One region of the Streptomyces tremellae genome, then DNA from elsewhere that is predicted to be linked to it. Evidence: riboswitches for the same ligand, from Rfam matches in the RefSeq annotation. Region 1 holds a riboswitch; the other holds the start of a gene.
The links. A riboswitch is a leader RNA that binds a small molecule or an ion and turns the genes downstream of it on or off. The one in region 1 is predicted to bind cyclic di-AMP.

Region 1 (3,875 bases):
CCCTCCGCCACGCCCTCGGACGGCGCGAGCCCCGACGCCCCGGCGCACGGCAGCACGCCGTCGCACGCCACCCCGTCGTCCGGCGGCAAGCACCGCGCCACACCCCCGGCTGAGCAGGGCGACGACGACGGCCTCCCTTCGGGCGTCAGCCGCGACAACGACGGCGGCGTCCTCCCGCCCACCGGTGGTGTCGGCTCCGTGGGCAACGCCGACAGACCCGGTGTCGTGCGGGACGTCATCCGCATCCCGTTCGCGCCGCGGTACACCGGCGGCGACGCCCAGGCCCTGTGGCAGCTCCCTTCCCAGGACCCGGCCCGGGCCACCGGGGAGCCGGCGGACAGTGCGAGCCCCGCGGCCACCGGGGCGCCGGCCCCGGGCGCGACCGCGGGAAAGCACCGCGGCGCGCCACCCGCCACCCACGCGTCGGGCACCTCAGCCCAGAAGTCCAAGGCCGGGCGACACGCCGCATCGGGTGACACCTCGTCAGCGGACTCCGCCACCGCGCACCGCCCCGGGGCCCGCTACACGGTCCACGCGGGCGACAGCCTCTCGGGGATCGCGGCGAGCCAGGGCGTGAAGGGCGGCTGGCACGCGCTCTACGAGGCGAACAAGACGGCGCTCGGGTCCGATCCGAACCACATCGTCCCTGGCCAGACCCTGGAGCTCGGAGCCAACTGACGTCGGTACGCGGACCGTCGCACAGCGCACGGGTGGCCATGAAGTGGCCCCCGTGCGCTGTCAGTTCGGCACCGTATGTCCGACTCTGTGAAAGTGAGACAAGCGTCTCTTCGGGGCGTTTGGTCGAAATGGGCCGCCAGATTCGCCTGTTTCGGGGTTCACCTGGGGAAATGGGTCCATGCGGGTGAACGATTTGGGCTTTACCGCCCGTATGTCCGTCTTTGAAGATCTGACAGTCGTATGTTTACGGTCTTCACCGCTCGCACCGCGGGCCCTGTCGACCGAAACGCCGAATCCTGCCGTCGGTCGACGGGAACAGTCGTCGCGTCAAGCGCCGAAGGCAGGAGCGGGGGACCCAAGGTTCCGCCGCCGGACCGGGAAGGCCGTCCGTGGATGGACGGCCCAGCGGCCCGGCTAGGGGTTAAGCCGCGAGCGGCGCGCACAGCCGGTGCGCACCGCACGGACCACGCACCACGTGGTCCATCGCGACCGGGCAACTCACTGCGCCCGAACCCGACAGCTGACCTCGCAGGCGTCGGTGAGGAGATGCTCCATGCTGCGTTCCAGCAAGGCCCACAAGCACCGTCGCCCGTCCAAGGCCGTCCGTTACGCCACGCTCGCCGGTGTCACCGGCGCCGCAGTCGCGGTGCCGCTGCTCTCCGCCACGTCGGCGTCCGCCGCCTCCGTCTCCGAGTGGGACCAGGTCGCCCAGTGCGAGTCCGGCGGCAACTGGTCGATCAACACCGGCAACGGCTTCTACGGCGGCCTCCAGTTCACGAACTCCACCTGGGCCGCGTACGGCGGCACCGCGTACGCGCCGCAGGCCAACCAGGCCAGCAAGTCGCAGCAGATCGCCGTCGCCGAGAAGGTCCTCGCGGGCCAGGGCAAGGGCGCCTGGCCGGTCTGCGGCACGGGCCTCTCCGGCCCCGGCGGCTCCGGCGCCGCGCAGGCCGAGACGACCCACACCACCTCGACCCCGCAGGCCCCCGCGCAGCCGAAGGCGCAGCAGCGCCCCGTGCAGCAGCACAGCGCCTCGCAGCCCGCGAGCCGCGGCACCGCCCGACCCACCGTGATCAAGAAGGGTGACGGCGAGTACAAGGTCGCGTCCGGCGACACCCTCTCGAAGATCGCGTCCGCGCACCACGTCAAGGGCGGCTGGAAGAAGCTGTTCGACCTGAACAAGGACATCGTGAAGGACGCGAACGTGATCTTCCCTGGCCAGCAGCTGCACCTGCACTGACGGTCCGCGCGCCCCGCACGCGGACCCCGCGGGGCCGCTCGGCCACGGCCCGCCCGCCGCGGGCCCCGGCCGGCCTCCCTGCGGCCGGGCGGCAGGAGCCGCGCGAACGGGGAGGCGCACACCACGGCGCACCGGCCGACACCGGCCGGCACGAGCGGCCCGGCCCGCACGGGGACGGGCCGCTCGGGCGTGCGGGGCCCGGCGGGCCCCGGGCCGCCCGGCCCGGACCCGGGGCCACCCCCACGGCCCCGGGTCCGGGACGGCGGCCACTCGTCCGGCCGTGCCGCGCGCCGCCGCCCGGCGTGGGGACTGCCCGGAGCACCCGGCGGCGCCCGCGCCGGTTAGGCTCTTGGCGCAAGGACTACAGACGCAGACCCTGCGCTCCCCACGTCACTTCCCAGAAGGAGATGCTCGTGCCGTCGATCGACGTCGTCGTAGCCCGGGAAATCCTCGACTCCCGAGGCAACCCCACCGTCGAGGTCGAGGTCGGCCTCGACGACGGCAGCACCGGCCGTGCGGCCGTCCCCTCCGGCGCCTCCACCGGCGCCTTCGAAGCCCTTGAGCTGCGGGACGGTGACCAGAACCGCTACCAGGGCAAGGGCGTGGAGAAGGCCGTGCTCGCGGTGATCGAGCAGATCGGCCCCGAGCTCGTCGGCTACGACGCCACCGAGCAGCGCCTCATCGACCAGGCGATGTTCGACCTGGACGCCACCCCCGACAAGTCGTCGCTCGGCGCCAACGCCATCCTCGGCGTGTCGCTCGCCGTGGCGCACGCCGCCTCCGAGGCGTCCGACCTGCCGCTGTTCCGCTACCTCGGCGGCCCCAACGCGCACCTCCTGCCGGTGCCGATGATGAACATCCTGAACGGCGGCGCGCACGCCGACTCGAACGTCGACATCCAGGAGTTCATGATCGCGCCGATCGGCGCCGAGTCCTTCTCCGAGGCCCTGCGCTGGGGCGCGGAGGTCTACCACACCCTGAAGAAGGTCCTCAAGAACAAGGGCCTGTCCACGGGCCTCGGCGACGAGGGCGGCTTCGCGCCGAACCTGGAGTCGAACCGCGCCGCGCTCGACCTCATCCTGGAGGCCGTCACCGAGGCCGGCTACGTGCCGGGCCGCGACATCGCGCTCGCGCTCGACGTCGCCGCCTCCGAGTTCTACCAGGACGGCAGCTACGAGTTCGAGGGCAAGACCCGCTCCGCCGAGGAGATGACGGCGTACTACGCGGAGCTCGTCGACGCGTACCCGCTGGTCTCCATCGAGGACCCGCTGCACGAGGAGGACTGGGCCGGCTGGAAGACCATCACCGACCAGCTCGGCGCCAAGGTGCAGATCGTCGGCGACGACCTGTTCGTCACCAACCCCGAGCGCCTCTCGCGCGGCATCGAGGAGGGCGCGGCCAACGCCCTGCTGGTCAAGGTCAACCAGATCGGCTCGCTCACCGAGACGCTCGACGCCGTCGAGCTGGCCCAGCGCAACGGCTTCAAGTGCATGATGTCCCACCGCTCGGGCGAGACCGAGGACGTCACCATCGCCGACCTCGCCGTCGCGGTGAACTGCGGCCAGATCAAGACCGGCGCCCCGGCCCGCTCGGACCGCGTCGCCAAGTACAACCAGCTGCTGCGCATCGAGGAGATCCTCGACGACGCCGCCGTGTACGCGGGCCGCAGCGCCTTCCCGCGTTTCCGCGGCACGGAGAGCTGAGACCCGCCCGTGTCACACCGTCCCCGGCCGCGGTCCCGTACCGTGTCCGGGGACGCGCACGTGCGCGGGAGCGCGCCGGGCGTACGACAGGTGACAGGGGAGTGTGGCCATGGCACGGACCGGAGACCGGGACGGAGCGCGTGACGGCGCCGGCGACCGCCGCCCCCGTGACCGCGCCCCTGGCCGGGCGCCGACCGGTGCGGCGGGTGTCCCGCGTGGCCGCGGACCCGCCGCGGGTGGGCGCGCGCCGTCCG
Region 2 (3,875 bases), on a different contig from region 1:
GTCACGATGCCGAAGCCGAGCCGCCTGTCGTCGGCGAGGTCCGCCTTGCCGTACAGCGGGCCGCGAGTGCCGATGTGGCTGAGCGCCTCGGTGTCGAGCAGCCCCTCCTCAACTGCCCGGCGGAACGGTGTGCCGTGGGTGTACGGCTCCCCGAAGTACGTGTCCCAGGTGTCCAGATGGGCGTCGAAGTGCAGCAGGGCCACCGGCCCGTGCACCCGGGCCGCGGCCCGCAGCAGCGGCAGCGAGAGGGTGTGGTCGCCGCCGACCGTCACCACCGACGCGCCGCCCGCGGCGAGTTGGCCGACGCGCTCCTCCACGGTGGCCACCGCCTGCCCGATGTCGTACGGGTTCACGGCGATGTCGCCCGCGTCCGCGACCTGCACGGCGGCGAACGGGGACACGTCGAGCCCCGGGTGGTAGGGGCGCAGCAGCCGGCTGGCCTCGCGCACCGCGGCGGGCGCGAACCGCGCGCCGGGCCGGTAGGACACACCGCTGTCGAAGGGGATGCCGACCACGGCGACTTGGGCGGTGCCGACGTCTTCGAGGCGGGGCAGCCGCGCGAAGGTGGCGATACCCGCGTAGCGGGGCACCACCGAGCTGTCGACGGGTCCCACAGGTCCTGCGGGCGCGCCGGCCGGCGGCTGCTGCTCGTTCGATGTCACGGGACGGGTTCCTCCATGTGGATAAGGAATGAGCGGTGCGGCGCGGGCGCGCCCGGTGGGGGAGCCCGCACGGCACCAGCAGCTTACGCCGCGGTCGCCTTTTGATTGCGCGTCAGAATGGGAAAGGGAATTGCTTTCCCGTTGGCGGGGCCTTGCGTGCGACTCTCCTGGGGAATCGATCCGGGTTCCGCTTGGTGTTCTCAGGCGATCTTCCAGGGGTCCTCGCGGTATGTCGTGGCGCCGCCGTGCGCGAGGACGGATTTCTGATCGCGTGTCATTGGCCGAGAGGTGGGCCGCAAGGAGGGCAGGCCGTGGATCCACGGCGCCGTTATGGGCGTTTTGGTGCCGTTCATACCTAATCCCACTTCTGGGCATTTGAGGTAAGTTATTGCTCTCTGGCGGGTGTTGTCGGGGGTCGTTGCGCCTCTGTTCGGTGATATGCGTCACCAGAAGGGGTGTAGGGGCCTGTTGGGGCGGTGCCTCATTTCGCGCGAGTCCAGGGCGCGTTGGGGCTTCCGGCGGCCGGGGGAAGATCGGGTATTCCCTCGCTGAGGGCGTTTAAAGCATCGCTGCATGAATTCAGAACTTGTTTCGCTGCGAGGTCTTCGCTTACGTTCTCGTCATTCCGGACAGACCGCCGAATCCTGCCGCTGCCCGGATACCTCAACCACTGAACTCATCCATACGGCAGGAGCGGGGGACCCAGGTAAGTCGCCGTGCCGCGCATGCGGACCGGCTCGGGGTGAAGCCGCAGCCATGCGGCCGGGCATCTCCAGCCCGAACCCGACAGCTCACCTCGCAGGCGACGGAGAGGAATTCAGCATGCCCAAAAAGGCCAACCACCGCCGTCCCCTGTCCCGATCGCTGACCCGCGGCCTCATGGCCGCAGGTGTGGGCGGCGCGGTGATCGCCGTACCCCTGCTGACCGCCGCAGCGGCCAACGCCGCGCCGGCTCCGCAGTCCGTGGCCCACGAAGCCGCGGTCCACCAGGCCGCCAAGGCCCCCGTGCGGGCCCACGCGGCCGCACACACCGCCGCGGGCTCCGTGTACACCGTGGTGCCCGGGGACTCGCTCTCGAAGATCGCCTTCGACCACTCGCTGTCCGGCGGCTGGCACAAGCTGTACCAGGACAACCGGGAGGCGGTCGGCGGCAACCCGTCGCTGATCCACCCCGGCCTCAAGCTGTCCCTCGGGCACAGGGCCGCCGCCTCAGCCGCCCACACCACGGGCGCCGCCCACACCACGGGTGAGCGCGCCGGGCACACCGAGCACACCGAGCGCAAGACCGTCATCAAGACGGAGAACACCGCGGACACCGCCCCGGTGAAGAAGGCCGCGGCCCCGGTGTACGCCGACAACCTGGACGGCTGGATACGCCAGTCGCTGGCCATCATGGCCCAGCACGGCATCCCCGGCAGCTACGACGGCATCTACCGCAACATCATGCGCGAGTCGTCCGGCAACCCGACGGCGATCAACAACTGGGACTCCAACGCGGCCCAGGGCACCCCGTCCAAGGGCCTGCTCCAGGTGATCGACCCCACGTTCCAGACCTACCATGTCGCGGGCACCTCGATGGACCCGTACGACCCGGTGGCGAACATCACCGCCGCGTGCAACTACGCGGCTGCGACGTACGGCTCGATCGACAACGTCAACGGCCCGTACTGACGGACACACCGCCCGCTCGGGTCCGCCGGAACACACCGGCGGTCCGGGCGGGCGGCACGCGGAGGCCCGCCGGAACACACCGGCGGGCCTCCGTACGTCCTCCGCGTGTCGTCCGTGTCAGGGAGCGGAGTCCTTTTTGTTGGGGGATGCCGCATATGCCTGAGCGGGTGTCATCGGTACGCCGTTGATCTCGACCGTCTTGTACTGGCTCACCTCGGCGCACGCCTTCGAGTCGTCCGCGGTGTCCGCGTGGGCGCCCGAGACGGCCTCGTGCGCGTCCCCCGAGCCGCCGCCGCTGCCCGAGGAGCCGCCGGGGTAGGCGGATCCCGAGGGCCAGTCCGAGCCGATGGTGAGCACGAGGCCCGCGGTGTCCGAGGACGTGACCTGGGAGGACGGCAGGCCGAGCGCGGCTGCGGCCGTCTGTGCCGCCGCCTTTTGCCCCGGGCCGTAGGCGAGCGTGGTGCGCGCCACCGCGCTGCCCGCGTTGCCCGACGCCTCGACGGTGAAGCCCTTGCCGGTGAGGGCCGAGGCGACCGTGCCGGCCCGCCCGGTGATGCCGGTGCCGTTCTCCACGGACAGCGAGACATCCGAGGGCGCCACCGAGGCCTGGGGCTTCGCCGTCTTGGACGCCGACGCCGTCGGCTGCCCGCCCGCCGCCGTCTTCTTGCCGTCGGACGCGGTCAGCGACTTGTCGTCGGCGATCGCCGAGAACAGTGCGGTCGCGCCGGGCGCCGGGATCACCCGGTTCGCGTCGGTCGGGGACTGCCCGGTCTGCATGGTGGTGAAGGTGATCCGCTTCGCCGGGACCTTGTTGAGGTCGTCGGCGAGGCCGATCAGCTTGCTGATGCTGCCGAGGCCGGTGTCCACCGTCATCGCCTTGGTGGCGCTGTCGGCCAGCGCGTAGACCTTGGGCGGGTCGGAGAGGGTGCCCGCGCTCTTGAACTTGCGGATCATCGCGCTGAGGAAGATGTGCTGCGCGTACGTGCGCCCCAGGTCGCTGCCGTCGCCCAGGCCGTGCCGGGTGCGGACGAACTCCAGCGCCGCGTCGCCCTTGAGGGTGTGCGTCCCCTTCGCGAGCTTGAGGTGCGAGTACGTGTCGTAGACGTTGTCACTGACACACACCGACACACCGCCCACCGCGTCGGACATCTTCACCACACCGGAGAAGTCGAGCATCACGAAGTGGTCGATGGGGATGCCGGTGAGCTGGTGCACCGTGGAGACCTGGCAGGCCGGGCCGTACTGGAGCGCGCTGTTGATCTGGCCCTGGTAGCCGCCGGTCGAGGGACCCCCGTCACTGCCCTTGCAGGCGGGGATCTGCGTCTCGGTGTCGCGCGGGATGCTCATCACGGTCGCGTTGGACCGGTCCGCGGAGATGTGCACCACCATCTCGACGTCCGCGTTGTGCCCCGCGGCCGAGGTGCTCGACCCGCAGCCGCCGCCGAGCTTGCAGTCGCTCGCCGAGTTCCGGCCGTCCGAGCCGATCGCCAAAATGTTGATCGGGGTCCTGCCGAAGGAGTCCGCCTTCTCCTTGGACCCGCC

Region 2: another riboswitch for cyclic di-AMP. It lies ahead of ABEA77_RS00890 (transglycosylase SLT domain-containing protein); the one in region 1 lies ahead of ABEA77_RS11320 (transglycosylase family protein).

The regions. Positions count from the first base shown of each region.
Region 1 is NZ_BAABEP010000011.1:117,830-121,704, reverse strand. Features, by position in the region: gene ABEA77_RS11325 (transglycosylase family protein) at 1-678, shown strand, start outside; cyclic di-AMP (ydaO/yuaA leader) riboswitch at 1,001-1,228, shown strand; gene ABEA77_RS11320 (transglycosylase family protein) at 1,232-1,918, shown strand; gene eno (phosphopyruvate hydratase) at 2,326-3,621, shown strand.
Region 2 is NZ_BAABEP010000001.1:194,793-198,667, reverse strand. Features, by position in the region: gene speB (agmatinase) at 1-662, opposite strand, end outside; cyclic di-AMP (ydaO/yuaA leader) riboswitch at 1,321-1,482, shown strand; gene ABEA77_RS00890 (transglycosylase SLT domain-containing protein) at 1,485-2,333, shown strand; gene ABEA77_RS00885 (LCP family protein) at 2,451-3,875, opposite strand, start outside.